DNA from 3 places in the Dactylosporangium sp. CA-139114 genome. Region 2 is predicted to be linked to each of the others. Evidence: riboswitches for the same ligand, from Rfam matches in the RefSeq annotation. Region 2 holds a riboswitch; each other region holds the start of a gene.
The links. Region 2 has a riboswitch for cyclic di-AMP ahead of ACQP2P_RS44830 (coiled-coil domain-containing protein). Riboswitches for the same ligand answer to the same signal wherever they lie in the genome.
Positions count from the first base shown of each region.

Region 1 (9,985 bases), 1.5 Mb from region 2:
GGCGTCCGACGGGCAGGTAGAGCACGTATCACTTGTTGCAACCGAAGCGAACCGGAGCAGTCTCCCGAACGTCTTGGTAAGTGGTGCAACTCTCAGGGGTCGTCACCGAATCGCCCTGAGGGGCGGAATTCGGAAGGCACTTTGACTGTTGTGTAGGGGGCATACCCGGGGGGCACCCGTTTTAGCAGGGTGAAACGGGGAAGGCGAAGGATGGAGCGGGGAGGGGCCCGAAGGTGGAGAACGTGAAAGTGGAGATGCGACCCGATACAGGCGCCGAGGAGCGTGACCTGGTCGGCGTGTACTTGCATGAGATCTCCCGCACGCCGCTGCTCGACGCCGCTTCTGAGGTCGAGCTGTCCAAGGCGGTCGAGGCTGGGCTCTACGCCGAGCACCTGCTCGACAGCGACGAGATCCCCGACGGCGTGACCGCGGAGGAGCTGCACCGCCTCGTGGCCGACGGCGAGCGAGCGAAGGACCGGTTCATCCGAGCCAACCTGCGCCTGGTGGTGTCGATCGCGCGGCGCTACGTGCGGTCCGGCATGCCGATGCTCGACCTGATCCAGGAGGGCAACACCGGCCTGGTGCGCGCCGTCGAGAAGTTCGACTACGTGCGTGGATACAAGTTCTCGACATACGCGACGTGGTGGATCCGCCAGGCGATCAGCCGGGCGATCGCGCAGCAGGAGCGCACGGTCCGGCTCCCGGTGCACCTCGTCGAGGACGTCAACCGGATGCGCAACGTCGCGCGGCAGCTCACCCGTGAGCTCGGCAACGATCCTGAGCCGGAGCAGCTGGCGACCGCGCTCGGCGTGCCGGTCGAGCGGGTGCACGAGCTCATGCGCTGGTCCCAGGACACCGTGTCCCTCGACACTCCCGTGGGTGACGACGGCGACACCAACCTCGGCGACCTGGTCGCGGACTCCGACGCCCCGTCGCCGGAGGACGTGGTCCTGGCCGCGCTGGAGCGCCAGCGGATCGAGGGCCTGCTCAACCACCTGGACGACCGTTCGGCCGGCATCATGCGGGCCCGCTACGGCCTCGAGGACGGTCGCGAGCACTCGCTGACCGAGGTGGCGACGCGGTTCTCGCTGTCCCGCGAGCGCATCCGCCAGCTGGAGATTCAGGCGCTCGGCCGGCTGCGTGAGCTGGCCCGGGCGGAGGGCCTGCAGGCCGCCTAGCAAGCAGCGACATCCCCCAAGACGAGCAAGCCCCGGGTCGGAGCGGACCCGGGGCTTTTTCGCGCCGCGAGACTGCACCAGCGGCGCCGGAGGCGCGAGGACTCGGTCGGCGGCGAAGCTACGGCGGCGGCGGCGCAGCGCGAGCCGAGCGGCGGCGGCGAAGCTGCGGCGGCGGCGCGAATCGAGCGGCGGCGGAGCTACGGCGGCGGCGCGGCGCGAAGCCGAGCGGTGGCGGCGAAGCTGCGGCGGCGGCCCGAATCGAGCGGCGGCGAAGCTACTGCGGAGGGCCGAATCGAACAGCTGCGGCGATGGCGCGAATCGAACAGCGGCGAAGTTGCGGCGGCGGCGCGGACCGAGTGGCGGCGGCGAAGCTGCGGCGATGGCGCGCACCGAACAGCGGCGAAGTTACGGGCGGCGCGGACCGAGCAGCGAAGTTGCGGCGGCGGCGAAGCTGCGGTGGCGGCGCGGACTGAGCAGCGGAGCGAGTGGCGGGGCATGGCTCAGGGCCGCGGAACTGGACGGCTCCGCGGCCCTCAAGACGGCCATGAGGCGAGCGGCCTCAGAATGGGTCGCCGCAGACCTTCCAGGAGCCGCTCTCCTTGATCAGGTCGAAGGTGTGGCTGGACTTGCCGGCGTTCTGGTAGGTCACGCTGGCGTCGATCGAGGCGCTCTCGTTGCCGTTGTTGTTGCTGTAGGAGCCGCCCCAGCTGATGTCGTGGGCGGTGATGGGGTCCTTCTTGACGTACGCCTCGAAGGTCTCCGGCCCGTACTGCTGCTGCGCCGAAGAGCACAGCAGGTCGTAGGCGGCCTGGGTCCTGCCGGTCTCGAGCGCGGTGAGGAAGTCCCCGGTCGCGGCCTTGGGTTCTTTGGTGGAGCCGTTGACGACAAAGAAAATTCCGGCGACGCCGCCTCCGCAGCAGAGCACGAAGAGGCCGATCGCGCCGAAAATAATGATCTTCCAGGTTTTGCTCACGCGCCTCAGCGTATGAATCGCGATCAGGTCCTGATGTAAACCATTTGACGTAGGTCATGCCCGATGCGCGACGATCCGCGCGAATGGGAACGACGTCACGGCGCGGTCGGCACGTGCGAGCGGCCATGCCCAGGGCCGTAGCCGCGGAACGCGAGGCGCGAGCCGCGAGGCGCGAGCCGCGAGGCGCGAGCCGCGAAACGAAGGCCGCGAAACGAAGGCCGCGAACGAGGGCCGCGAAACGACGGCCGCGAACGAGGGCCGCGAACGAGGGCCGCGAAACGAAGGCCGCGAACGAGGGCCGCGAGCCGCCAGCCCCGAAACGACGGCCGCGAGCCGCCAGCCGCGAAACGAGGGCCGCGAAAACGGGAGCCGCGAGCCGCGAGCCGGGAGTCTCAGGCGCGCTGGGCGACGACGAAGAGGCGAGGGAACGGCAGGATCGTGCCGAAGGGCTCGCGCGGGTACAGCTGCCGCATTCGCTCCTTGACATCCGCCGTGAACTCCTCCAGATCGGCCCCGGACAAGGCGTCGAGGTAAGGCCGCAGGCCGGTTCCCTTGAACCACTCGAAGACCGGGTCCTCGCCGGGCAGCACGTGGTAGTAGGTCGTCTCCCACGCGTCGACGGTCAGGCCGGCCCCGGACAGCAACCGTACGTAGTCGGCCGCGCCCAGCACCGGCGACGCCGAGCGCGGTCCCGTGGTGCCCGAGGCGCCGCCCAGCAGCGGTGCCCAGCGCTCCCGCGCCGCCACCGCGACCATGCCCGGGTCGAAGGAGAGCGGCACCTGGAAGGCGAGCGTCCCGCCGTCGTCGAGCGCCGCCGCCCACAGCGGCAGCAGCGTCTCGTGGTCGCCGACCCACTGCAGCGAGGCGTTGGCCACGATGACGTCGAGGGAGCCGCGCTGGGGCCGCCACTCGGCCGCGTCGGCGAGCTGGAAGGTCAGCTGGGCGCTGCGGTGCTCCGCGGCCGCCGCGATCATCGCCGGCGAGGAGTCGAGGCCGAGGATCGCCGCGTCCGGCCAGCGGGTCGCGAGGGTGGCGGTCATGGTGCCGGGGCCGCAGCCGAGGTCGACGACGGCGACCGCGGACGTGGTGGGGATGCGGGCCACGAGCTCGCGGAAGGGCCGGGCGCGCTCGTCGGCGAAGCGCTCGTACTGCTGCGGATCCCAGGACGCCATGCCCCAATGATGAAGGGCCGCGGATCGTCGCGATCCGCGGCCCTGCACATCGTCGTCGGGAGCCTAGATCTTGACGCGGCCGTATCCGTAGACGCTGCCGCTGATGTTGGCCTCCCGCACCACGTCGCCCGTATGCGGGGCGTGGATCATCCGGCCTGGCGAGACGTAGATGCCGACGTGGCCGAGGTTGTTCATGAAGACCAGGTCACCGGGGCGGGCCTCCGACGCGGAAATGTGCTGCACGACCTTCCACTGGTCCGCGGCGACGTGCGGCAGATTCGCGCCGACCTGCTTCCAGGCCATCATCGTCAGCCCTGAGCAGTCCCACTGGTCCGGGCCGGCCGAACCCCAGTGGTAGGGCTCACCCTGCTGCGCGTAGGCGAAGTTGATGACCTTCTGGCGTGTGGCGTCGTCGACCTGTGGCGCCTTGACGCTGTTGTACGCCACCTTCTTGGCGCCCGCGTTGGCCGCCTTCCTCTGCAGGTCCTGGAGCTTCTTGACGTCGCCCTCGATCTGCTTGCGCTTGTTCTCGAGGTCGGCCTTCTGCGCGTTCTGGCCCGCGATCGTCTCGTCCAGCTTGGCCTTGGCGGCCTTGTAGTCGTCGATCTCCTTCTGCTGCTGACGCGTGATCTGCTGCAGCATCGACAGCTGGTCCATGAGCGAGCCCGACGACGTCGCGTTGAGGACGAGGTTGAGGTTGCGCAGGCTGCCGTTGGTCTTGAACGCGGCGATGGCGATCTGCTCGACGCCGGCGTTGGCGTTGGCCACGCCGTCCTCGAGCGCCTTCGCGCTGGTCTGCGAGGTGGCCAGGTCGGAGTTGATCTTGTTCCAGGCCTCGATCGTGTGCTCGAGCTCGTCGTTCTGCTTGTCGAGCTGGGCCTCGATCTCGGCGAGCGTCGGGTCGGCGTGTGCGACCGTGGCGGGTGCCATCACAGCGAGTGACACGAACCCGATGAGCAGGGTCCGTAGCGCCGAACGGCGGGCACGATGTCCAGTGGACAAGGGGAGACCCTTCTGCACCGACCGCCTACCGGGTTAGCTGACGGGTTCGGGCGGGAAGAGAGAGCGCCCTACCGCAGTGTTGCGGATTCACCCCAGAGGTATGGGTCCCCGGCTCGATGCGCACGCCCGGAGTGGGTGCGCGCGGAGCTCGATTCGGCGGCGCTTGCCCGGTGCCATCCGGGGTGGATGACGGACTGCCGGGCAGGCCAGCGCCTAACTTAACGTGAGCATCCGCCGGGCGAAAGGCGTGCGTCCCGCTCAATATCTATTACCCCAAAAGTCCGGATTACCGCCGGTTGGCCACCCGTGCCGGACCGTGACATCGGTGCCGGACGGTTACAGATTCGGGGCTTGATTCTCACGCGGGAGCGGGTTAAATACTCCTAACTTCTTACACCGCCGGTGCAAATAGTTCGGGGGTCCGCACGTGCTACGGGTCCAGAACCTCGAGGTCGTCTACGACGATGTGATGCTGGTGTTGCGGGGCGTGAGCCTCGCCGTCCCGGAGGGCCGGATCGTCGCCCTCCTCGGCGCGAACGGCGCCGGCAAGACCACGCTGCTGCGGGCGCTGTCCGGCCTGCTGGGCGTCCACGACGGGGCCGTGACGCGCGGCTGCGTCACCCTGGGCGACACTCCCGTCCACCGTCTGCGCCCCGCCGCGATCGTCCGGCGCGGGATCAGTCAGGTGATGGAGGGCCGGCGCACCTTCGCCGAGCTCACCGTCGAGGAGAACCTGCGGCTGGGTGCCCACACCCGCCGCCGCGGCGCGGCCGAGGCGATGGAGCGCATGTACGCGCTCTTCCCGGTGCTCAAGCAGCGGCGCGCGGCCGTGGCCGGCTACCTCTCCGGCGGCGAGCAGCAGATGCTCGCGATGGGCCGGGCGCTCATGTCCGACCCGAAGTACCTGCTGCTGGACGAGCCGAGCCTGGGCCTGGCCCCGCGCATGGTCGAGCAGGTGCGGGACCTGATCGTGCAGATCAACCGGGCCGGCACCGCCGTGCTGCTGGTCGAGCAGAACGCGGCCATGGCGCTCTCCGTCGCCGAGCACGGATACGTGCTGGAGAACGGCAAGGTCGTGCTCGACAAGCCCGCCGCCGACCTGCTCACCGACGACGACATCCGCGAGTTCTACCTCGGCTCGCACGCCGCCCACTCGTTCCGCGAGGTCAAGCACTACAAGCGGCGGAAGCGGTGGTTGTCGTGAGCGGTCCGGAGCGGAGCGGAGGGGCCGCTCACCATAAGCACAGCTTTCTCGCGGCGGCACCGGAGCTTGCGGAGGTGGCGTCGTGAGTGATGTGCTGAGCTTCAGAGACGTGCGGTTGAGTTTCGCGGGCGTCAAGGCGATCAACGGGGTCGACTTCAGCGTCGGCGCCGACGAGCTCTTCGCGGTGATCGGCCCCAACGGCGCCGGCAAGACGTCCATCTTCAACGTGATCTCCGGGGTGTACCGCCCCCAGCACGGCCGGGTCCTGCTCGGCGACACCGACATCACCGGCGCGCGCCCCGACCGCGTCGCCCGGCTCGGCGTCGCCCGCACGTTCCAGAACGTCGAGCTGTTCCGCCAGCTCACGGTCGTGGAGAACCTGATGCTGGGCCGGCACCACCACATGCGCTACGGCACCCTGGCCGCGATCGCCTGGCTCGGCCGCGCCCGCCGCGAGGAGCTGGCCAACCGGGCCCGGGTCGAGGAGATCGTCGACTTCCTCGAGCTCGCGCCGTGGCGCCGGATGCCGGTGGGGCTGCTGCCGTACGGCGTGCAGAAGCGGGTGGAGCTGGGCCGCGCGCTCGCCATGCAGCCGCGGCTGCTCCTGCTCGACGAGCCGGTCGCCGGCATGAACCTCGAGGAGACCGAGGACATGGCGCGGTACATCCTCGACATTCGCGACGAGCTGGGCATCCCGATGATCCTCGTCGAGCACGACATGGGCCTGGTCATGGACCTCGCCGACCGGGTGCTGGTGGTCGACTTCGGGACGCCGGTCGCGTGCGGCACGCCGCAAGAGGTCCAGCGGCACCCCGACGTGATCCGCGCCTACCTGGGGGAGGCGGCATGACCATCGCCACCCTGGTCCGCGATCGGGCGCGGCGGACCCCGGACGCGGTCGCGCTGCGGGAGAAGCACCGCGGCATCTGGCGCGAGATCACCTGGCGGCAGTACTGGGACACGGCCCGGTCGGTCGCCCACGCGCTGCGCGGGCTCGGCGTCGAGCCGGGCGACCGGGTCGCGATCCTGTCCGAGAACCGGCCCGAGTGGCTCTTCGCCGACGTCGCCACGGTGGCGCTGCGCGCCGCGACCGTCGGGCTCTACCCGACCAGCCCGGCCGGCGACATCGGCCGGTTGCTGGCCCACTGCGGCGCGAAGGTGCTCATCGCCGAGGACCAGGAGCAGGTGGACAAGGCCCTGGCGGTGCTCGGGGACTGCCCGCAACTGCTCAAGATCGTGTACCTCGATCCGAAGGGCATCCGCAACCGGTACGGCAACGATCGCCTGCTCTTCTGGGGCGACCTGCTCGCCGGCGTCTGCGAGGAGGACCTCGAGCTCGCGGCCGAGCCCGGCGACCTGGCGACGCTCGTCTACACCTCCGGCACGACCGGGCGGCCCAAGGGCGCGATGCTCACCGTGTCCAATGTGGACTTCGCCGTCGGCGTGCTGCGCGGCGAGGGCGGGCTCACCGATCCGCCGCCCGGCCCCCGGGACCTGCTGCTGTCGTATCTGCCGCTGTGTCACGTGGCCGAGCGCGTCTTCACCGTGTGGCTCGGCGCGGCCACGGGCGTGGTCGTGCACTTCGGCGAGTCGATCGCGACCGTGCAGGCGGATCTGCGCGAGGTACAGCCGACGATCCTCTTCGGGGTCCCGCGCATCTGGGAGAAGATGCTCGCCGGCGTCACCACGCGCATCGCCGGCGCGTCGAGGCTCAAGCGCGCCAACGCCCGGCTGTGGCTGCGGGTCGCCGACGACATCGGGGCCACCCTCGCCGCCAACGGCGGGCGGCACACCCCCGGCAGCCGGCTGCGCTACGCGCTGGGCTGGCTGTGCTGCTACCGCGCGCTGCGGGAGCGGATCGGGCTGCGGCACGTGCGGTACGCGGCCAGCGGCGCCGCCCCCGTCGCGCCCGAGGTGCTGCGGTTCTTCATGGGCATCGGGGTGCCGATGCACGAGGTGTACGGCATGACGGAGAACGCCGCCATCGCCACCGCCAACCGGCCCGGCCGCATCCGCCTCGGCACCGTCGGCGAGCCCCAGCCCGGGGTCGAGGTCCGCATCGGCGACGGCGGCGAGATCCTGACCCGGCACGCGGGGACGTTCGCCGGCTACTACGCCGACCCGGACGCCACCGCCGCGGCGCTCACCGCCGACGGCTGGCTGCGCACCGGGGACATCGGGGTGCTCGACGGCACGCACCTGCGCATCACCGACCGCGCCAAGGACATCATCATCACCGCGGGCGGCAAGAACATCGCGCCCAGCGAGCTGGAGAACGCGCTCAAGGCTTCCCCGTACATCAGGGAGGCCGTCGTCGTCGGGGACCGCCGGGCGTTCCTCACCGCGCTGGTCGGCATCGAGCTGGAGACCGTCGGCGACTGGGCCCGGCGGCGGGGCCTGGTCTACACCACCTACCGCGACCTGTCCGGCAAGCCGGAGGTGCTGGCCCTCGTGCGCGGCATCGTCGACGAGGTCAACGCCGGCCGCGCGCCGGTCGAGCGGCTCAAGGCCTTCCGGCTGCTGCCCAAGGAGCTCGACCACGAGAGCGGAGAGCTGACCGCCACGCAGAAGGTGCGCCGCGCCGCGGTCGTCGAGGCCTTCCGCGCCGAGGTCGACGAGATGTACCGGAGTCCCGCGTGAAGGATCTGCTCGAAAGCGTGCTGCGGGGCATCGGCACCGGCAGCGTGTACGCGCTGTTGGGCCTCGGCTTCGTGATCATCTACAAGGCGACGCGGGTGATCTCGTTCGCCCAGCCGTCGTTCATGCTCGCCGGGGCGGTGCTGGTGACGTACCTCGCCGGCCCGCTCGGCTTCTTCGCGGCCCTGGTCGCCGCGGCCGCGCTCACCGGCGGCCTGGCCCTGGGCGTCGAGCGGCTCGCGGTGCGCCCGATGATCGGCCGCCCCGTGTTCACCGTCGCCATCATCACGCTCGGCATCGACATCGCCGTGCGGGTCGCCGACAACGCCTTCATCGGCCTCGACGTGCGCCACGTCGGCGACCCGTGGGGGCTGAAGGTGTTCCGGCTGCCCGGCGGGATCGTCGTGGAGCAGCGGCACGTGGCGATGGTGCTCACGACCGCGGTGCTCATCGCGGGGCTGTTCGCCTTCTTCCGGTACACCCGCACCGGTCTGGCCATGCGGGCCGCCGCCTACGACCAGGAGGCCGCGCTCGCGCAGGGGGTCAGCGTCGGGTCGGTCTTCGCGATGTCGTGGGCGCTGGCGGGGGCCCTCGCGGCCGTGGCCGGCACCTTCGCCGCGGTCGGCGGCAGCGTCAGCGAGTCGCTGTGGCTGGTCGCGCTGACCGCGCTCCCCGTGATCATCCTCGGCGGGCTGGACTCGCTGCCCGGGGCGGTCATCGGCGGGGTCGTGGTCGGGGTGGTGCAGGAGGTCACCGCGGCCTACCAGGGCCACCTGCCGTGGCTCGGCGGCAACGTCTCCGTCGTCACGCCCTACGTCGTCATGCTGCTCGTCCTGCTGGTGCGCCCCTACGGGCTGTTCGGCACCCGGGAGGTCACACGCGTATGAACAAGCGTCCACTGCTGCACACCGCGTACTCCCAGGACCTCGCGCTGTTCGGCACCGCCGTCCAACGCTCGTTCGTGCTCGCGGGGCTGCTCGTCGCGCTGGCGATGCCGTTGCTGGTGCGGGACGACGTGCTGCAGCTGCTCGGCCTCGCGTGCGTCACGGCCCTCGGCGCGCTCGGCCTCAACATCGTCACCGGCCTCGCCGGGCAGGTGTCCCTCGGCCACGCGTTCTTCCTCGCCATCGGCGCCTACACGGCGGCCGCGCTGGCCGGCGACCCGGACGGGCGCACGATCGGCTTCGGGGTCACCGAGATCCTGGTCTGGCTGCCCGCGGCCGGCCTGGTCGCGGCGCTGGCCGGGATGCTGGTCGCGCCGCTGGCCACCCGGCTGCGCGGGCTCTACCTGGCCGTGGTCACGCTCGGGCTGGTCTTCATCGGCGGGCACGTCATCAACGGCTGGTCCGAGCTGACCGGCGGCCCCGGCGTGGGCCGCCGGCCCCCGGCCCCGTCGCTGCTGGGCCTCGACCTCAACACGTCGGGCGCATTCCTGACCAGGGACCAGAAGTTGTACCTGCTGATGCTGGTCCTGCTGCTGATCGGCGCCCTGGCCGCGCGCAACCTCGCCCGCTCGCGCGTGGGCCGGGCGCTCACCGCCATCCGGGACCGTGACATCGCCGCCGGCGTGATCGGGGTCAACCTGGCCCGCTACAAGACGGTCGCCTTCGGGGTGTCGTCGTGCTACGCGGGCTGCGCCGGTGCGCTGCTCTACGTCGGGGCCGGCTACTTCGACCCGACCTCGTTCGACCTGCTGCTCTCGGTGCAGTACATCGCCATGATCCTCATCGGCGGGGCCGGCACCGTGAGCGGCGCGATCCTGGGCGCCTTCCTCATCACGCTGCTGCCGCGGCTGACCCGGGAGATCCCGTCGCTCCTG
Region 1 covers NZ_CP192080.1:1,206,154-1,216,138, forward strand. Annotated here, with positions in the region: gene ACQP2P_RS05465 (sigma-70 family RNA polymerase sigma factor) at 255-1,178, shown strand; gene ACQP2P_RS05470 (Rv0361 family membrane protein) at 1,738-2,151, opposite strand; gene ACQP2P_RS05475 (methyltransferase domain-containing protein) at 2,544-3,323, opposite strand; gene ACQP2P_RS05480 (NlpC/P60 family protein) at 3,387-4,268, opposite strand; cyclic di-AMP (ydaO/yuaA leader) riboswitch at 4,333-4,494, opposite strand; gene ACQP2P_RS05485 (ABC transporter ATP-binding protein) at 4,795-5,529, shown strand; gene ACQP2P_RS05490 (ABC transporter ATP-binding protein) at 5,612-6,379, shown strand; gene ACQP2P_RS05495 (AMP-dependent synthetase/ligase) at 6,376-8,169, shown strand; gene ACQP2P_RS05500 (branched-chain amino acid ABC transporter permease) at 8,166-9,053, shown strand; gene ACQP2P_RS05505 (branched-chain amino acid ABC transporter permease) at 9,050-9,985, shown strand, end outside.
Region 1: it holds a riboswitch for cyclic di-AMP, as region 2 does, so the genes downstream of both, ACQP2P_RS05480 (NlpC/P60 family protein) here and ACQP2P_RS44830 (coiled-coil domain-containing protein) in region 2, are expected to answer to the same signal.

Region 2 (9,985 bases):
CTGCGCGAACGCGCCCGGCACGTTGAGCTGCACACCGGTGAAGGCGCCCTCGCCGTCGATGTTGTCGGCGCCCAGGGAGAATGCGATGCCGCCGTACCCGTGCGTCCAGGCCGAGTGCTCGAACTTCCCGGTGATCGGCAGGCTCTTCGTCTCGTGTGCGGCCAGGTCGAAGCCGGTTGAAATGGCGCCCCAGACGACGTTCTTGACCGATTCGTTGTCGCCGCCGATGTAGTGCACGTGTTTGGCGTCTACCGAGCTGGTGTTCGTCACCTTCACGGTGACGGTGAACGTGTCGGTCTCGGCGTACGCCGTCTTGTCGGCGGTGGCCGAGGCCGTGATCGTGGCCTTGGTGTCGGCGGCGAAGGCCGCGGGACCAGGGATGAGGGAGATGACCGCGCCGGCGAGGGCGGCCACAGCGAGTGCACGCAGCTCGTTGGCCTTCTTGGCGTCGATGCCGCCGAGGAAGGTGTCGACGCGGGCGCGGTCAGCGACGAACTTGAGGACGGTGGTGCCCGCCGGGTCGGCCGGAGTCGCGCCGTCCATGCCGGTTCACGCCGAGCCGCCCGCGCCGGCGTACGGCCCGCAGCCGGCTGGATTCAGCGGATCCGACGAACCGACCGTGCCGGCCCGGGCGACCCCGACGTCCCGGCCCGGCCCGGCGCCCAGCCATGACCCTCACGGCGGACCCGACCCGCCCGGTCGGCAGTACCCCGGCCGCTCAACGCCGCCCACCCTGCAGCACCGGACGCAGCGCGCCGACCCAGACGCCGGCCATCTTCGCGTAACCGCCGGTATTGGGGTGGATCCCGTCCTGCAGGTCCTCGACGCCAAGCCCGGCGTGCATGTCCACGAAGCGCACGCGCGGCCCCCGCGCCGCCACCACCGCGGGCAGCCGCGCGTTGAACGCCTCCACCTGCTCCTCCCGGCCCGGATCGACCAGCGGCGTGATCGACGCGACGAACACGATCGCTTGGGGGGCCGCGGCGAGTACGTGGTCGATGAGCAAGCCGAGGCGGTCAGGCGCCTCGGGCATCGCGAGGTTCTGCAGGACGTCGTTGGTACCGGCCTGCAGCAGCACGACATCGGGGGCGACCGCCCGGACCCAGGCCTCGACCTTCGCGTCGATCTCGTCGATCCGGGCGCCGGAGTGACCCTCGTGATCATGATCGGGCAGGTCGGGCGGACCGCTGTCCATCGACCCGACGAAGTCGATCCGCGCGCCCAGCTCGGTGAGCTCCTGCCACAGCGGCCCGCGGTACCCCCCGGGCACCGTCAATCCATCGGTGATCGAGTCACCGAGCGGCATGATCCGCACGATCGGCGCCGGCGACGGGCTGGGCACCGGACCCGCGACCGTCGGACCGGCACAGCCGGCAACCAGAGACACGGCCACCAGCAACCCGGACACCCGTCGGTTCACGATCCAGATTGTGCCGGGTCATGCGACCCAGGACGCCCAGCCGCGACGGTAGGTATCCGCGGTCACAACGATGCCGGCGTGGCAGCCGCCGATCTTCTGCATTCGCTGCCGAGGGCTCAGAGTGTTCGCGCCACGCCACCGTCCTGGTCGGCGTAGCGGTCGCTCCATGGGGTGCCTGCATAGCTTTCGGAAGCGCCCATGTACACCCGTCCGCGGGCCGGCTCGAGTTTAGTGAGCGGCGGTGCGGTCTGGGTGGGCTCAGGAGCCAGGGCAGAAGCCGGAGCGGGAGTCGGCTGCGGTTCCGGCGTGGGGTCGGGCTCTGGTCCGGCGCGTAGGCCGCGTTCGAGGCCCGACTTCAGGTGCCGCTTCAGCCACGGCGCCATCGGCTTCTCCACGAACCGGTGACCGAGGTACGCGGCCAGGAGCACGCCGGTCAGGGTGGCCAGGAGCGCCAGCCAGGGGGCGACCCGGCCCTTCATGGAGAGGATGACGATGATGCCGGTGTCCTGGTGCAGCAGGTACAGCGGATAGGTCAACGCGCCGGCGAACGTCAGCCAACGCCAGCGGGCCCAGGAGGCCCAGCCGAGCGCGACCGCGCTCAGCAGGGCGAAGAAGACGGTGAGCACGATGGTGACGATCAGCCAGCGGTTGGACGTGCCGAACACGTGGTTGCGAGCGGTGATGGCGGCGTACTCGTGGTGCTGGGCCAGCAGGAAGCAGACGCCGAGGAGGCCGAAGAGCGGCAGTGACGGGCCGAAGCGGTGCACGAGGTAGAGCAGGATGCCGGCCACGAAGTACGGCATGGAGCTGGGCTGGAGGATGAGGTTCAGCACGGGCATGTTCGCCCCCGCGGCGAGGGTGCCGGCGACGATCCACACCAGGCAGAAGCCGAGGGTCCGCTTGTACGTCAGCCCGCCGCGGATCACCAGCGCGAACAGCAGATAGAAGCGCAGCTCCGACCAGAGCGTCCAGTAGACACCATCGACGTCCGACACGCCGTACGCGTTCTGGACCATGGTCAAGTTGAGCAGGAAGTCGGACTTGGGCACCGGGACGATGAAGTTGCTCGACCGCGCCAGCGGGGCGTTGAAATGCACGACCAGCGCCGAAATGAGCACGGCGACCCAGTACATCGGAAACAGCCGCACGACGCGCGAGACGGCGAAGTCCTGCAGCGACCGGCCCCACGAGCTCATGCAGATCACGAAACCGCTGATCATGAAGAACAACTGCACGCCGAGGTACCCGTATGTCGCGAACCCGTACAGTTTGCCGAACTCGTCGTGGTTGTGATGCTCGTACAGATGCGAGTTGGGCAGGCCGATGAGGTGGTAGGCCACCACGATCGCCGCCGCGAACAGCCGGAGCCCGTCAAGCGCCGCGAGCCGGCCCCTGGGCTGCGCCGTGCCGGCCGGCCGCTGGTCAATCACCGGTTCGCCCCCCATGCGCACAGGCGGGGACTGTACCGGACCATCGACCCGGAACGGAACGTACGAATGTCGGCGTCGATATTCAGGCGCTCACGATCCTCGGCTCCGCACGCCGGACACGCGGAAGCGCAGGCGGCGAAAGGGGGCCGCGAAGCCCCCTTTCGCCGAGCGGGACATCAGCCGATCTTGGTGAACTTCTCCCAGTCGCCGATCGCGGTGCGGTTCGCGGTGAGCTTGCCGGCGTTGTTCATGTCCGCGGTGACGTAGGTGCCGTTGGCCCCGGCCAGGATGCTCGTGCTGCCGTCGGGGTTGGTGAGCAGCTTGAACCGCTCCCACGCGCCGACCACCGCACGGTTCGCGACCAGCAACCCGCCCTTGGTCAGCTCGGCCGTCACGTACGCCGAGTTCGCGTGCGCGCGCAGCGCCACGTCGCCGCCGCCGAGGTCGATGACGTCGTACTGCTCCCAGGGGCCGACCGCGTCCCGGTTCGCGGTGAGCGTGGCGCCGTTGTTGAGGTCCGCGGTGACGATCTTGCTGTTGACGTTCGCGCGGAGGCTCAGCAACGTCGGCAGCGGCACCTTGGTGAACTTCTCCCAGGCACCGACCGCGGCCCGGTTGGCTACGAGCTGGCCGCCGTTGTTCAGGTCGGCGGTCACGTACCTGCCGTTGGCCCCCGCGAACAGACTGATCGTGCCGTCGGCGTTGTCGCCGACCGTGAACTTCTCCCAGGCGCCCACCGCGCTGCGGTTGGCCACCAGGCGGCCCCCGTTGTTGAGGTCCGCGGTCACGTACAGCCCGTTGGAGCGCGAGCGCAGCGCGATGTCGCCGTTGCCGACGCTCAGCACGTCGTACCGTTCCCACAGCCCGATCGCGTCACGGCTGGCGGCCAGCGTGGCCGAGCGGGTGAGGTCGGTGCTGACGTACCGGCCGTTCGCGTTCGCCCGCAGCTCAACCGGCGGCCCTTCGGCCGGGATGTCCCCGGCCAGCCGGGTCAGCGCGGCATAGTCGCCGTTGACCACGTTGCGGTCGTAGGTGCCCTGCGCGTTGTTCCCGCCCGCGTACTGCCAGATCGCGTACGACGTCCAGCCGCTGGGCATCACCCGCGGCCCCGTCGTGGACCCGAAGTCGGCCACGTCGAGGGGGTTGGCGCCGAACGCGGTGGAGTTGCCCGTGCACGGGTTCCACCAGTTCGGGTTCGTGTAGATCATCATGTCCCGGCCGATGCGCGCCTTCACCCGGTCGGTGAAGCCGCGGATCCACGCGACCATCGCCTCCGGCGTCAGGTTCCAGCAGTCCGGGAGCTTGAGCGAGGGATACGGCCACTCCAGGTCCAGGAACGGCACCAGCGTCTGGGAGTTGTTGACCCACTCCGCACGGTCGAGGAAGTAGTTCGCCTGCCCCACCGGATCGCCCAGATCCGGACGGGCGAACGCGTAGGCGCCGGTCAGGATGCCGGCCCCCTTCGCGGAGGTGTAATCGGCATGAAAGTACGGATTCGTGTAATACGTGCCCTCGGTCGCCTTGACATAGGCGAACCGGACACCGCCCGCCGCCACACCGGGCCAGTCGATCTGATGCACGGAATGGTCGTGGCTCGAAACGTCGATACCCACCTGCGAATAGCCCGCCGGCAGCGTGACCGCGGCCGCGCCAGTGACGGCGCTCGCATGCACACCCGGCGGCATGCCGGCGTGAGCGTATCCACCACCGTCATCCGGCGACTGCGCCGACGCGCCCACCAACCCCAGCGGCAGCAAGCCACAGGCGACGAGAAACGTGGCGGCGGCCAGCCTGGACACCGGGAACCGTAACGACATGCCCGAGAATGTACGCACGAACGTGAACTTTCGTCGCCCCGGGCACCCCGGCATCGTCGATGTCGCACACCGACCACCGGGACACACGAGGCAGAAATGGCCGAAAGAACGACAGCAGGATCAGCACATCAGGACACCCGCAACGGCCTTGGTGAGCCAGTTTCGACATTGTGGTCAGGCTCCGTCGCCGACCAAGCGACAGCGGCGGCGCCCTCAAGAGCAGCATTGACGTCAAACGGGTGCGAGTCCGGCGAATCGCATTCCTGGTCGCCGCCGACCGGCTTTACGCCCTGTGGTGGCTCGTCGCCCCGCGGGGCCTGCGGCGCGGCGAAGCGGTCGGGCTGCGCTGGTGCGACGTCGACCTCCAGCACGGCACCGCCACGATCGTCCAGCAAATCACCTGCGCCGGTCGGCCGCTCTTCGTCGGACCGCCGAAGAGCGCCGCCAGCCGCCGGGTCATCGCCCTGGACCGGCACACCGTTCAGGTCCTGCGCGAACACCCCGCCGGCAGCGCCTTGGCCTTCCGACCGGCCAGCCAACCGTCAACCCGCAGGTCAAGCCGCTGCACCGCACCCGAACGGGCCACGCAAGAGCAGAAGCGGCAAGAAGCGCACGCCGAGCAACCACCGTCCACACCGGACGGACCAGGCACGCAAAAGCGCAGGTCAACGAGTGGGCCGCCAGGGACTCGAACCCTGAACCTACGGATTAAAAGTCCGCAGCTCTGCCATTGAGCTAGCAGCCCGCGCCCAACAGGGTACCCTGCCCGCCCCCTCGACATCGCGCGCGTTTCCCGAGCCCCGCCGACCAGACCCGAAAACGCCCGGCGGCGGCCCCCCACACCCCATGGGAGGGCCGCCGCCGGGTTCGGAGGGAGAAAGATCAGCAGGACAGCGAGCCGGCCCCCGTGCCCGTGCCCAGGATGGACACGAAGCGCTGGTACGCCGCCACGCGGCTCTGGACCTGCGCCGGGTTGCGCCCGCCGCACTCCAGGCTGCCGTTGATGCTCCGGATCGTCTCGCCGAAGCCGGCGCCGTTCACGATCGCGTTGTGCGGGGTCATGGTGCCGGGGCCGCTCTGGGTGTTCCAGTACCAGAGGGCGGTCTTCCAGGCGACGGCCGAGTCGGTCTGCACGAGGTTCGGGTTGTGCAGCAGGTCGATGCCGAGCGCGTCGCCCGCGGCCTTGTAGTTGAAGTTCCACGACAGCTGGATCGGGCCGCGGCCGTAGTACGCCGACTGGCCGGCCGGGCAGCCGTAGGACTGGCTCGTGTCGCAGTAGTGCGGGTAGTTCGCGGTGTTCTGCTCCACGACGTACACCAGGCCGCCGGTCTCGTGGTTCACGTTGGCCAGGAACGCGGCCGCCTCCTGCTTGCGCACGTCGTCCGAGCCGGTCCTCGCGAAGCCGGGGTACGCCGACAGCGCCGCCACCAGGCCCGAGTAGGTGTAGAAGGAGTTCCGGCCCGGGAACATCTGGTTGAACTGCGCCTCGCTGACCACGAAGGAGCCGTTGGAGGGGGGCGGAGTCGTGCCGCCGCCGGTGCCGGTGCCGGTGCCGGTGCCCGAGCAGGTGTACGGGTCCCAGAACCAGGTGCTGATCACGGGGCTGTAGCCGGGGTTGTCGTGCTCGGCGATGTAGAACTTGCCGTCCGTGAACTTCACGATGTCGCCGGTCACGTAGTTGCGGCCCTGCACCCACGCCGGGAAGTCGCAGCCGCCGGCCGAGCCGGTCTGGGGCGGCTGGGTCGCCGGCGAACCGCCGCCACCGCCGCAGGAGCCCTGGTCCTGCCACACCCCGGTGGTCCCGGGCGGCGCCTCGTTCTGCGTCCACCACTTGGCGAGGTAGTTGTGGCCGTTGCGGGAGACCGTCGCGCCTCCGGTGTAGACCGCGGAGGCCTGCCACGCGGGGCTGCACGACGCGGCCGAGGCGGGCAGCATGTTGAACACCGCGACCACCCCTCCCGCGATGGTCACCGCGGCGAGCATCGCCAGCAGGCGGACTCTCGACACCGTTGATCACTCCTTCTGAACCAGCCGATTGACCAGCCCATATGACCAGGCACCGCGGGTCGAAGGAGCGAACGTCATCTTTTTATGAAGAATATTTACGGTTGCCTTGAGGCCCGGGCGCGGCGAGTGATCTGCATCACTTAGTCCAGGTCGAAAAGATCTCCGCACAAACGGTGCGGTGCGCAAAAGAAGCGCCCTGGGTACAGTGACCCACGGTCACGTCCAGCAGGCGCCGCCCCCGGTGCCGGGCGGGGCTGCCGCCCAATCGCCGCACGTGGCGAGCCGGGGACCCACCGTTACGTTGGGGTGAGTCCGCCCTTCCCGATCGGAGGGGCGGTAGGGATCGTTCCGTCCCGAACCCGTCAGCTAACTCGGTCGGCGGCCGACGGAAGGAACAACGAACCAGATGTCATCGCGACATCCCTACCGGCGCATGATCGTCGCGCTGCTGGCGGCTCTGGTAGTCGGGGGGCTCGCCGCCACGCCCGCCGCGGCCGAGCCCGGCGGCGACACCGGCGACGAGGGGTCCAGCGCGAACCCGACCCTGGGCTCCGTGCTCGAGGACAGCACCCGCGCCTGGTCCGAGGCGAAGGAGAAGTTCGACGCCTCGGTCAAGCGCCAGGGCGAGCTCACCGCGCAGCTGCAGGCGACCGAGGCCCAGCTGGCCACGGTCCAGGAGCAGGTGGCGGCGGTCGCCGTCGCGGCCTACCGCACCGGCCCGCTGACGACGTTCGCCGCGCTGATGGACGCCGGCACCCCGGACAGCTTCGCCGAGCGGGCCGACACCATCAACCAGATCGCCCACCACAACGACAACCTGCTGCACGAGCTCAAGGGGCTCAAGGAGAGCCAGGCCGCGCAGAAGAAGGCGCTCGAGGACGAGGTCGCCGCGCAGCAGCAGCAGGTCCAGACGATGGAGCAGAAGAAGAAGGACGCGGAGACCGCCCTGAAGCTGGCCGGCGGGCCGAGCAAGGGCTTCGTCACCGCGAACCTGCCGACCGCCGACCCGGTGCCGCGCACGTCCAGCGGCGGGCTGCCGAAGGAGTCGTGCAGCGTCAAGGACCCCACGACCACCGGCTGCATCACCCCGCGCATGCTCCACGCGATGCAGGAGGCGCAGAAGGACGGCTTCAAGCGGTTCGTCGCGTGCTTCCGGCCGAGCGGGCCCTACGAGCACCCCAAGGGCCGGGCGTGCGACTTCTCGGTCCAGACGAAGAACGGATTCGGTGGCGTGGCCTCCGGTGACGACTACGTCTACGGCAGCACGCTGGCCGCGTACTTCGTGAAGAACGCGAACCAGCTCGGCGTCATGTACGTCATCTGGTTCAAGGAGATCTGGACCCCGGCGGTGGGCTGGCACCATTACAGCGGCGTCGCCGGCGATCCCTCCAGTGACCACACGAATCACGTGCACCTGTCGATCCTGTAATCCTCAAACGCGCGACCGGCCGGCCGATGGGGCAACCATCGACCGGCCGTTTCCGTCGCAGGGGGAATAGCAGTGAAGTACCGTCTCGTGACCCGCAGCGACTTCGACGGACTGGTCTGCGCGGTCCTGCTGCGGCACCTCGACCTCATCGGCGACATCACGTTCGTGCACCCGAAGGACGTGCAGGACGGCGCGGTCGAGGTCGGGCCGACGGACATCCTCACCAACCTGCCGTACGCCCCCGGCGCCCACCTGGTCTTCGATCACCATCACTCGGAGACGCTCAGAGCGGCCAAGCTCCAACACGGGCAGGCGACCAATCACGTCATCGACGCGGAGGCCCCGTCGGCGGCCCGGGTGATCTACGACCACTACGGCGGCGCCGAGCGCTTCCCGCAGGTCTCCGACGAGCTCATGGTCGCCGTGGACCGGGCCGACTCCGCGCAGTACGACATCACCGAGATCCTGCAGCCGACCGGCTGGACGCTGCTGAACTTCCTGATGGACAGCCGCACCGGGCTGGGCCGCTTCCGCCAGTTCCGCATCTCCAACTACCAGCTCATGATGCAGCTCATCGACGCGTGCATCGACCACCAGGACGTCGAGGAGATCCTGGCCCTGCCGGACGTGGCCGAGCGGGCCGAGCTGTTCCGGGAGCAGCAGGACCTCTTCGTGGACCAGCTGCGCCGGGTGTCGCACATGCACGGCGACGTGGTCGTGGTCGACCTGCGCGACGAGGAGACGATCTACGCCGGGAACCGCTTCATGGTCTACGCACTCTTCCCCGAGGCCCGCGTCTCGATCCACGTCATCTGGGGCAAGCAGAAGCTCAACACGGTCTTCGCGGTCGGCAAGTCGATCCTGGACCGCACGTCCCCGACGGACATCGGGTCGGTCATGCTGCAGTACGGCGGCGGCGGCCACCTCGCCGCGGGCACCTGCCAGGTCCCGCACGACCAGTCCGAGCAGGTGCTGCACGACCTGATCGAGAAGGTCGGCGCGCCGATGAGCTCAACGGCGGCGACCAAGCACTAGAGGATCTCGGTGTCCCGCAGCAGGCGCCACAGGCCGGCGCCGTCCGGGGCGCCCAGCCAGCGCCGGTCGTTGGGCGGGAAGCGCCGCGGGCTGCCGGCCACGCCCGGGAACCCGCCGGCCAGCACCGCCTGCGTCGGCGACAGGTGCCGGATCGCGACCGCGGCGATGCTGTCCGGGTGCTCCGCGGCGAACTCGGCGTAGATCTCCGGGTCGTGCTGGCCGTCGTCGCCGACGAGCAGCCATCGGATGTCGGGGAACTCCTGGGCGAGCCGCGACAGCGAGGCCCGCTTGTGCGCCTGGCCGCTGCGGAAGAACCGGTCCGGCTGGGGCCCCCAGTCGGTGAGCAGCAGCGGCCCGGCCGGGTAGAGGTGCCGGGACAGGAACCGCGTGAGGGTCGCCGCCACGTTCCAGGCGCCGGTGGACAGGTAGAAGACGGGCGCGCCCGGGTTGGCGTTGACCAGCCGCTCGTACAGCACCGCCATCCCCGGTACCGATGCCCGGGCGTGCTCATCGAGCACGAAGGTGTTCCACGCGGCCAGCAGCGGCCGCGGCAGCGTGGTGATCATGACCGTGTCGTCCACGTCGGAGACGATCCCGAAGCGGGTGGCGACGGGGTCGATGATCCGGATCGGCGCCTCGACGGGGGCGCTGTCCTCACACTGCAGCGTCACCGTGCCCCACCCGGGGGGCAGGTCGGCCTCGACCACGAAGTCGATGAACCCGCCCCGGTCGCAGCGCACCTCGCTGGCGCGCCCGCCGACCTCGATGCGCACGAGCGCGTTGCTGACCGACACGGCGGTGAACGAGCGCCAGCCGCGCAGCTTCTTCAGGCGCTTGCCGGGCCTCG
Region 2 covers NZ_CP192080.1:9,949,093-9,959,077, forward strand. Annotated here, with positions in the region: gene ACQP2P_RS44795 (SdrD B-like domain-containing protein) at 1-543, opposite strand, end outside; gene ACQP2P_RS44800 (SGNH/GDSL hydrolase family protein) at 719-1,393, opposite strand; gene ACQP2P_RS44805 (acyltransferase family protein) at 1,537-2,850, opposite strand; gene ACQP2P_RS44810 (GH25 family lysozyme) at 3,027-4,430, opposite strand; gene ACQP2P_RS44815 (hypothetical protein) at 4,796-5,167, opposite strand; tRNA gene ACQP2P_RS44820 (tRNA-Lys) at 5,341-5,412, opposite strand; gene ACQP2P_RS44825 (glycoside hydrolase family 19 protein) at 5,550-6,674, opposite strand; cyclic di-AMP (ydaO/yuaA leader) riboswitch at 6,923-7,071, shown strand; gene ACQP2P_RS44830 (coiled-coil domain-containing protein) at 7,081-8,103, shown strand; gene ACQP2P_RS44835 (exopolyphosphatase) at 8,176-9,138, shown strand; gene ACQP2P_RS44840 (App1 family protein) at 9,135-9,985, opposite strand, start outside.

Region 3 (9,985 bases), 1.1 Mb from region 2:
GGACGCCCGCGAGGTGGCAGGCCATCACGTCGGTGTACCCCTCCACGATCACGACCCGGCTCTGCTTGGCGATCTCGCGCTTGGCCTGGTCGATGCCGTAGAGCACGTGCGACTTCTTGTACAGCGGCGTCTCGGGCGTGTTGAGGTATTTCGGCCCGTCGTCGTCATCGAACAGCTTCCGCGCGCCGAAGCCGATCACCTCGCCCGAGATGTCCCTGATCGGCCACACGAGCCGCCGCCGGAACCGGTCGATGAGCCCGCCGGAGCGCCCCTCGCGGCACAGCCCGGCGGTGATCAGCTCCTGCGCCGAGAACCCCTGCACCCGCAGGTGCTTGGCCAGGTTGTCCCAGCCCTCCGGGGCGAACCCGCACCCGTAGCGCTCGGCCGCCTCCTTGCTGAACCCGCGCTGCGCCAGGAACTCGCGCGCCTTGCGGGCCCCGGGCGTGCCGAGCTGCGCGGCGTAGAAGCGCGCCGCCTCGGCGTGCGCGGCGATCAGCCGGTGCTTCTGGCCACTGGGCCGCACCGGGGCGCTGCCGGCCTCGACGTAGTGCAGCTGCAGCCCGGCCTTGGACGCCAGCCGCTCGACGGACTCCACGAACGAGAGATGGTCGTGGTCCATCAGGAACTTGATCGCGTCGCCACCGGCGCCACAGCCGTGACAGAAATACACGTTGCGGGTCGGTGAGACGTTGAACGAGGCGGTCTTCTCGTCGTGGAACGGGCACAGCCCCTTGAGGTTGCCGCCACCCGCCGACCGCAGCGTGACGTGCTCGGAGATCACGTCCTCGATCGACGTGCGCTCCCGGACCAGGGCGATGTCCTCGTCCTTGATCTTGCCGGCCAACCGCCACCTCCCCACCAGTCCGGCTTGCGCGCTGTCATACATCCTGCCTCGCGGCTACGACAATTTACGACTCGCACGCCGCCGACGCCTCTCCGGGCGCCTCCCCCGCACCCTCCCCGGGCACCCACCGGGGCGATAAGGCCCTATGGCCTCCGACACCCCACCATCCACAGTGGAGCCGGCGCACGCTCCAGCGGGCGACGCGCGGATCGCGGGTCCAGGCGGCCGGCGCGCGATCCGCCGGGCGGTGACGCGCATCGTGAGGTCGCAGCGGCGCGGGACCGGGGCACGCTCGGGCGGCGACACGCGGATCGCCGGGAGGCACGCCCGGCACGCCCGGGCGTGTGACGCGCGGATCGCTGGACGCGCCCGGGCACGCTCCGGCGGGCGACACGCTGATCGTTGGGGACGCGCCCGGGCACGCTCCGGCGGGCGACACGCTGATCGTTGGGGACGCGCCCGGGTACGCCCGGGCGGGCGACACGCGGATTTCGGCGCGACACGCACCGTACGGGCGAATGCGGTCTTCGCCACACGGCCCCTCCATTGCGGAATCCGGCATGCGCACCCGGCCGCTTCGGCATACTTGACCAGGTTCACGGGCGCCGACGGCTCGCATCGGCACGGCCCGATCTCGAGCACCTGCTGCGTGCTCCCTCTGGCGATGGGTGGTGCGACCGCGGTGGTCATCGTGCTGCGGACCACGGATGACGTCCTGCGCTGGGCCGGCCGCCTGGTCGACCCGCCCCTGCGAACGGCGATCGGGCGCCTGCCCGAGCCGTCCCGGGAGGTCGCCGAGCTGCAGCTGGGCTGGCACCACCGCACCTGGGGCGGCGAGGACGCCCCCGCCGCCTCGATACGCAGCGCCCTGACCCTGGTGTGCGCCGACGCGGTCGGCGGCGACCCCCACGACGCGGTGCCCTCGGCCGTCGCCGTCGAGCTCCTGCACCACTGGTCCGCGATCCGCCGCGACCTGGTCGACGAGCACCCCGACGGCACCGCCTGGAGCGTGGTCGGCGCCGAGCCCGCCTCCCTCGGCGGCGAGGCCCTGCTGGCCCTCGCCTTCGACGTGATCGCCACCGGCGACCCGACCCACAGCAGCCCCGCCCGCCCCCGCCAGCGCCCCGGCCGCCCCGGAGCCGACCGGGCCATGCTGCGCATCCTGGGCGACGCGGTGCAGGAGCTCCTGCACGGGCAGCACGCCTCCCTGGCCCTGCGCGACACCCCGCCCCTGGCCCGCACGCAGCCGTCGACCGCCGACCGGCGCCCGGCCCGCGACTGCTCCGAGGCCGGCCACACCCGGGCCGGACTCGCCGCCGACCGGCGCCCGGCCCGCGACTCCTCCGAGGCCGGCCACACCCGGGCCGGACTCGCCGCCGACCAGCGCCCGGCCCGCGACTCCTCCGAGGCCGGCCGCACCCGGGCCGGACTCGCCGCCGACTCGCCGGCCGTGAGCGCGGACCGCCACGAGGCCGACGACACCGGCGCGGCATCGCACCCGCAGCGCCGCACCGCCGACGAGGACGGGGCCGGCAACGCCCGGGGGCGTGCGGTGGACGCGGGGCGGGGGCCGGTGGGCGGCGAGGAGCGTACCGATCTCCTGCGCGACTGCCTGGCCATGGTCGAGCAGCGCACCGGTGCGCTGTTCGGCGCCGCCTGCGCCCTGGGTGCGGTGGCCGGCGGCGGGGATCCGGCGCAGGTGGAGCGGCTGCGGCTGTTCGGCGTGCGGCTGGGCCTCGCGGTGCAGTTCACCGAGGACCTCCTGGGCATCTGGGGCGAGCGCGGCGGCATCGGGCCCGACCTGCGCCGGCGGCGGCGATCACTGCCGGTGGCCGCGGCGATCGCGGCCGGCGCCGACGAGCTGGCCGCGCTCTTCGAGGGCCGGGCCCGGCTCAGCGACGCGGACGTGGAGCGCGCCGCGAAGACGATCGAGCAGTCGGGCGCCCGCGAGTGGTGCCGCCGCCAGGCCGAGGAGCTGCTCTCCCAGGCGCTGCTGGCGCTCGACCTCGCGTCGCCCTCCCCCACGGCCGTGGCCGAGCTCGTCGCGCTGGCCCGCCGCGCGACCGCCACTCCCCGCTGAGCACAACCTCCCGCCACGCCGCGCTGAACACGGCCGCCGCTCCCCGCTGAACACGACCTCCCCGCCACGCCGCGCTGAACAGGACCGCCGTTCCCCGCTGCACACGGTCTCCTCGCAACACTGAGCCCGGCCACCCACTGCGCGCCGAGTGTGTCGCCGCCGATGCCCGGCACGCGCGAATCCTCGGCTCGGGCGAACCGGGGCGAGGCCCGCGTACGCCTAAGGGGGTGAGGCGGGGGAGGCAGCGATCATGGTGGATGCCGTCGAGCAGGAGTTCCACGAGTTCGTGCGGGCGCGGCTGCCCGGGCTGCGGCGCGCGGCGTACCTGCTCTGCGGGGACTGGACGCGCGGGGACGACATCGTGCAGCGCGCGCTCACGGACGTGTACGTGCGCTGGCGGCGGATCCGGCGGGCCGGGAACGTCGACGCGTACGTGCGCACCGTGCTGGTGCACCGGTTCATCGACGAGCGTCGGCGCGGCTGGTCCTCGCGCGTGTCGCTCGTGGACCGGGTGCCGGAGCGGCCGGCCGAGGACGCCGCGCTGCAGGGCATCCCCGCGGGGCTCGAGTTGCGGCAGGCGATGGCGCGGCTGCCCGACCGGCAGCGGGCCGTACTGGTGCTGCGGTTCTTCTGTGACATGTCCGTCGAGCAGACGGCCCGGGCGCTGCGCTGCGCGCCGGGCACGGTCAAGAGTCAGACCTCGGCCGCGCTGGCCACGATGCGCCGGCTGCTCGCCGAGACCACCGAGCACGCGGGGAGGGCGCGGTGAACGACTGGGAGGAGGGCCTGCGGGTCCTCATGCGCGACGGTGACGAGGCCCCGGCCTCGCGCGTCGACCTGGGGCGGGTGGTGACCGACGGGCGGCGGCGCCGGCGGCGGGCCACGGCCGCGGCCGGAGCGGTGGCCGCGGCGGTGCTCGCGCTCGTCGCCGGGGTGGCGATCACGCCGCCGGGGCGGCCGGGGGGCGGCCCGGTGCCCGGCGCGTCCAGGGCGGCGGACGAGCCGATGCCCGACACGTCCAGCGCGGCGGACGAGCCGATGCCCGACGCGTCCAGGGCGGCGGACGAGCCGATGCCCGACACGTCCAGCGCGGCGGACGAGCCGCTGCCCGACACGTCCGGCGCGATGGACAATCCGCCGCCCGATGGCCGCCCACGAGAACGAGTAGAGCATCGATCCCGTTCGCTGGGCGGCTCAGGCGATCGCGGCGACGACCTGCGCGGCCCGGTCGGCGTGCTTCTGGTACGCCCCCGGGTACGCGGAGCGCTGGACCGCCTGGGCCGCGGCCGTGACGCTCATGTTCTGCCAGCCGGACACCTGGGCGAGCGCCGAGTAGAACAGCGCGGCCGAGTGCGCCGGGTCCATGAGCTCGGCCACGCTGCCCCAGCCCTGGCTCGCGCGCTGCTGGAACAGCCCGACCGAGTCGTGATCGGTCGAGACGGCGTCGTGCGGCAGCTTCATCGAGGACGGGACGGCCGGGCTGGCGACGTTGTACAGGTCGCTCTCCTGCATCGCGGTGGCGACCGCGACGACGAGCCCCTTCTCGGGCATGCCCTGGGCGCGGCCCTGCCGGACGATCGCGGCCGCGTTGTTCATCTGGGTCTGGTTCAGCCCGGCGACCGGCCGCGGCAGGGCGGGCGGGGGCGGGGCGGCCGGCGCGGGGGCGGGCGCGCCGGAGAGCGAGGCCTGCCCGTCGAGCTGGGACAGCACGAGCGAGGCGTCCTCGGCGAACACCGGCGCGGGTGCGGCGGGCGCGGCGACCGGCGGGCGCGACGCGCCGGCGGTGGCGGTGGCGGAGTGGCCGGCCGAGCCGGACGCGAGCAGCGTGGCGGACAGGACGACGGCGGAGACGGCGACGGGTTTGACGGTCAGCAGTGGCCGGCGATGGCGCGGCTGGAATTGGCGCGGTAACGGTTTCAGCAAGATCATTCCTCAGACGGATGCGGGCGCACGCCATCGGCACGATCCCGTGGTACGAGAGGGATCGCGCGGCGGCGAAGCGAACGGTCAGCGGGTGGACACGGGCCAGGTCAGGTCCTGGCGATCACCCGTCCGAGGGAAAGACGACACAGGGCGTCGACGAACACGAGAAGTTCTCCTTCCGGTGCCGCCTACCGGGTTAGCTGACGGGTTCGGGCGGGAGGATTCGCCCTACCGTGACTCGGTCACGGATACACCCCAAGGACTGCGATGGGTCCCCGGCTCACGACGCCGAAGTGAGCGTCGCGACTCGACGGCGCCTGCCCGGTGGCCCCGCGTTTCGGGGCGCGTCTCCCGTGGCAGACCACCCGACAGTAACGGGGACTTCAGGACTCGGCCAGCCACAGCAACGGGATACCACCCGGCGCACCGGAACGCTCACCGTGCGCTGTCACACGATCGGTCATCCCGCGCCGGTGCCGTGCGCCCTTGACCTGGTACATCGCCCGATCCGCCAGGCGCAGGGCGGCCCCGGCATCGAGCACCGTGTCATCGATCACGGCCGCCCCGACGCTGACCCGCACCCGCAGCACGTGCCCGTCGTGCACCACCGGTGCCGAGACGGCCCGCTCGACCCGGTCGACGAGCGCGGCCAGGCCGGCGGCGTCGGTGCCGGGCAGGTCGGCGGCGAGCACCACGAACTCGTCGCCGCCGAGGCGGGCCACGGTGTCACCGGGCCGCACGAGCGCGCACAGCCGCTGGGCCACGGCGACGAGCACCGCGTCCCCGGCGTCGTGACCGAGCGTGTCGTTGACCGACTTGAAGTCGTCGAGGTCGCAGAAGAGCAGCGCCCCGGTGCCGCGCCCGGAACGCGCCCGGCGGACCGCGGCGGCGAGCGGCGCGGCCAGCGCGTCGCGGTTGGCCAGGCCCGTGAGCGGGTCCCGGGACGCCCGGCGCACCAGGTCGGCCTCGGCCGCCTTGCGCTCGGTGATGTCCTGGACCTGCAGGATGCCGAAGGCGGGCGGCCCGTCCACGATGGACAGCGTCGTGGCGACCCAGATCACCGTGCCGTCGCCGCGCACGCAGCGGACCTCGTAGTCGCGCACCTGGGTGCCCTTGCCCGTGGTCGCGGCGGCGAAGGCGAGCCGGGCCATGTCGAGGTCGTCGGGGTGCAGGAGCTCGGCGACGCGCAGTTCGAGCAGCTCCGCCTCGCTGCGGCCGAGCAGCTCGCACAGGGCGGGGTTGACGCGGGTCATCCGGGCCTGGGTGGCGCCGGCGAGGCCGAGCATGCACATGCCCGTACCAGCACCCGTGAAGGCCAGCCGGAAGGCCTCTTCGCTGGCGGCCAGGTGGCGGCGCTCCCGCTGCAGGGCCTCGACGAGATTGGCGTTGTTGATCGCGATGCCGGCCTGCGCGGCGAGCATCTCCAGCAGCTCGCGCTGCAGCGGCCCGGGCCGGCGACCGTCGGTGGGCAGGTCGACGCCGAGGATGCCGACCAGCTCGCCGTCGGGCGCCCGCAGCGGGGCGAACAGGGCGTCGAGCGGGTGCCAGCGCTCCTCCTCGGGCACGTCCTCGATGCCGGGCACGGTCTCGGGCACCCAGGAGTGGATGTGATCGCTGTGCCGCTCGTGCGGGAGGTACCGCAGCTGCCCCCACGCCTCCGTGCGCCCGAGGTACGCATCGAGCTCCGCCGCCGGGTACCGCGTCCCGAGCAGCGTCGCGCGCGCCTCCTCCGAGCCGGCCAGCGCGATCGCCTCGTACTCGCCCTCCGGGTGCAGGTAGTTGACCACGGCGACGGCGAACCCGGTCCCGTCCACGACGGCGTCCACGATGAGCTGCAGCGTCTCGGCCAGCGTGGTGCCGGTGTTGATGCGGCCCGTGATGCGGTACACGGAGCGGATCGCGGCCATCGCCGCGTCTCGATCACGCATCGCTCGCCTACCCGCATCCGGCCGACCTTGCACCCCTACATCGACGCATCAAACCGGATCTGAAGTAAACCCTTTCGGCGTCACGAGATTGCGGCGGGCCGTCGCAGGACTCCCGCGGCGCGGCGGGTCTCGCGGGTCATCGCGGCGATCATCAGGCCCTTGCCCGGCAGGTACGGCAGCATGCGGATGCTCAGCTGCCGCAGCTTCACGGCCGGCTCGGACCTCGGTGGGAAGCCGCGGGCCGGGGCGAGCGCGGCCCTGTGGTTGACGTCGACGAAGCTGCGCATCTGACGGTCACACCCGGGCAGATCGTGCAAATTCGCCGCCAGGGCGTATACCCCCGCGAGCGCCCGTCAGCTGGACGCGCGAGTTCGGATAGGCGCGCTTGCTGGACGACCGGTCGGCGCTGGTGGACGCCCCACCCCGCACATAGCGCATCGTGCAGCTTTTGCCGCATTTCCCGCAATTGCGCACGTTTTGGCGTTTTTACGGGCACGCACCGCCGCATCGCCCTCGCGCCGCGCCGCCGCCCAGCCACAGGAGCGGCGCAACCACCATGCGGCGCAGTCACGGGCTCGGCGCGCCCGCGTGCGTAGGGTTGAACTATGAAGATCCCGACCGTAACCCTGAACTCCGGCCACGAAATGCCGGTCGTCGGCTACGGCACCTACCCCCTCAAGGGCCGCCCAGCCACCGAAGCCATCCTCGCCGCCCTGGCGTCGGGCTACCGCCTGCTCGACACCGCCGCCTCCTACGGCAACGAGGACGCCGTCGGCGCCGCCGTGCGCGAATCCGGCCTCGACCGGGCCGACCTGTTCATCACCACCAAGCTCCGCGGCGCCGACCAGGGCCGCGGCTCGACCCGCGCCGCGCTCGAAGCGTCGCTCGAACGCCTCGGCCTGGACCACGTCGACCTGTACCTCATCCACTGGCCCCTGCCGGCCGTGGGCCGGTACGTGGACTCGTACGCCGAGATGGCCGAGCTGCACCGCGAGGGCCTCATCCGCTCCCTCGGCGTCTCCAACTTCCTCCCCGAGCACATCGACGCCGTGGTCGCCGCGACCGGCATCGTCCCCGCCGTCGACCAGCTCCAGGTCTCGCCGTCCCACGCGCGGGCCGAGCTCGTCGGCGCCGTGCAGGGCAAGGGCACCGTCGTGCAGGCGTGGAGCCCGCTCGAGCGCAACACCGGCGTGCTCGAAGACTCCGGCATCGTGGCCGTGGCCGATCGGCTTGGCGTCACCCCCGCTCAGGTCGTGCTGCGCTGGCTGCTCCAGCGCCGGGTCACCGTCGTCCCGCACTCGTCGGACCCCTCGCGGCAGCGCGCGAATGCCGACCTGTTCGGGTTCGAGCTCTCCGCGGCCGACATGGCCGTCGTCGACTCCGTTGCTCAGGTGCCCGTCAAACAGGACCCGGCTACCTGGGAGGAGTTCTAGAAGACGCGGGGTCCTCAGTCGAGCAGCTGATCCAGCGGTACGTCGGGGTCGGCGAGCTTGGCCAGGTCGACCGCGGTCCCCTTGTAGCCCGCCCGGACAAGGGCCTGGATCGGATCGGTCACGTCCCAGACGTTCGCGTTCATGCCCGCCAGCACGCGCCCGTCCTTGACCCAGAAGGCGACGAACTCGGGCGCCTTGCCGTCGCGGACGGCCGGGTCGCCGCGGAACACCACGGTGTCGTACTCCCCCGGCACCGCGAACCCGCTGTACTCCATCCCGAGGTCGTACTGGTCCGAGAAGAAGTACGGCACCCGGTCGTACACGACCTGCTCCGAGCCCAGCAGGGCCTTCCCCGCGGCCTTGCCGCCGTTGAGCGCGTTCGCCCAGTGCTCGACCCGCACGCGCCGGCCGAGCAGCGGGTGGTCGAGGTTCACCACGTCGCCCGCGGCGTAGACGTCGGGGGCCGAGGTCGCGAGGTTCGCGGAGACGAGCACGCCGTTGTCGACCGCGAGGCCGCCGTCCACGGCCAGCTCGGTGTTCGGCTGGATGCCGATGCCGACGACGGCCACGTCCGCGGGGAGTTCGGTGCCGTCGGTGAGCACCACCGACGAGAGCGCGCCGGTGCCGCCGAAGGAGGCGACGGCGGTACCGAAGCGGAACGTGACGCCGTGGGCCTCGTGCAGATCGCGGAAGACTGACGCCACCTCGTCGCCCAGGACCTTCTGCAGCGGCAGGGCAGCCTGCTCGACCACGGTCACGTTCGCCCCGTGGTGGCGGGCCGCGGCGGCGGTCTCCAGGCCGATCCAGCCCGCGCCGATGACGACGACGTTCGCGGCCGTGCGCAGGTGCTCCAGCAGCGCGTCGGACTCGTCGAGCGTGCGCAGGTAGCGGACGCCGTGCAAACCATGTCCGGGCACGTCCAGGGTGCGCACCCGCGAGCCCGTCGCGAGCAGGAGCCTGTCATAGCGCAGCTCGTCGACGCCGTCCAGAACAACGACGTGCGCCGCCGGGTTCAGGTGGGTGACCCGGGTGGCGAGGCGCAGGTCGACGTCGTGCTCGGCGTACCACCCGGGCTCGTGGACGAACGCCTTCTCCCGGGCGCCCTCCTTGCCGAGCAGGTAGTCCTTGGACAGCGGAGGGCGCTCGTAGGGGCGCTCGGTCTCCTCGCCGATCAGGATGATCCTGCCGGTGAAGCCGTCGGCGCGCAGCGTCTCCGCCGCCTTCGCACCGGTCAGGCTCGCTCCGACAATCACAAACGTGCGCTCGTCAGCCATACGCCAAGCCTGTCACGAAGTGGCGAGGCGCGCGTGCCACGCGACGGCGGACTGGTCGGTCAGGCTCGCCACCTGGTCGATCACCACGCGGAGCCGGGCGGCGTCGTCGGGCGCGGCGCGCCACATGGGGGCGAAGACCGGGTCGAGCGCGTCCGGGCCGCGCTCCAGCAGCGCGGCGACGAGCGATTGCAGCAGGTGTACCTCATCGGCGTACCGCTGCGAAGAACCCGGCCTGCGCATGACGTAGCGCAGCGCGATGCCCTTGAGCAGGGCGCAGTGCGCGCGCACCAGGGGCGGCACGAGCAGGTCGGCGGCGTAGCGGCGCAGCGGGGCCGGCCCGTGGCGCTCCCGGGTGGCCGTGACCGCCGCGGCCGCGAACCGGCCGGTCAGCACGCTCGTCATCCGCTTGAGGGCGATCTGCGCCGGGTGGCTGCCGTCGTAGTCGTCCAGCGGCTCGAACACGGGGTCGGCGAGCAGGTCGAGCAGGATGGCCTCGAGGTCGG
Region 3 covers NZ_CP192080.1:8,819,579-8,829,563, forward strand. Annotated here, with positions in the region: gene dnaG (DNA primase) at 1-844, opposite strand, end outside; gene ACQP2P_RS39555 (polyprenyl synthetase family protein) at 1,509-2,924, shown strand; gene ACQP2P_RS39560 (SigE family RNA polymerase sigma factor) at 3,175-3,693, shown strand; gene ACQP2P_RS39565 (hypothetical protein) at 4,119-4,847, opposite strand; cyclic di-AMP (ydaO/yuaA leader) riboswitch at 5,018-5,157, opposite strand; gene ACQP2P_RS39570 (diguanylate cyclase domain-containing protein) at 5,231-6,775, opposite strand; gene ACQP2P_RS39575 (hypothetical protein) at 6,856-7,062, opposite strand; gene ACQP2P_RS39580 (aldo/keto reductase) at 7,381-8,208, shown strand; gene ACQP2P_RS39585 (NAD(P)/FAD-dependent oxidoreductase) at 8,223-9,482, opposite strand; gene ACQP2P_RS39590 (deoxyguanosinetriphosphate triphosphohydrolase) at 9,495-9,985, opposite strand, start outside.
Region 3: it holds a riboswitch for cyclic di-AMP, as region 2 does, so the genes downstream of both, ACQP2P_RS39565 (hypothetical protein) here and ACQP2P_RS44830 (coiled-coil domain-containing protein) in region 2, are expected to answer to the same signal.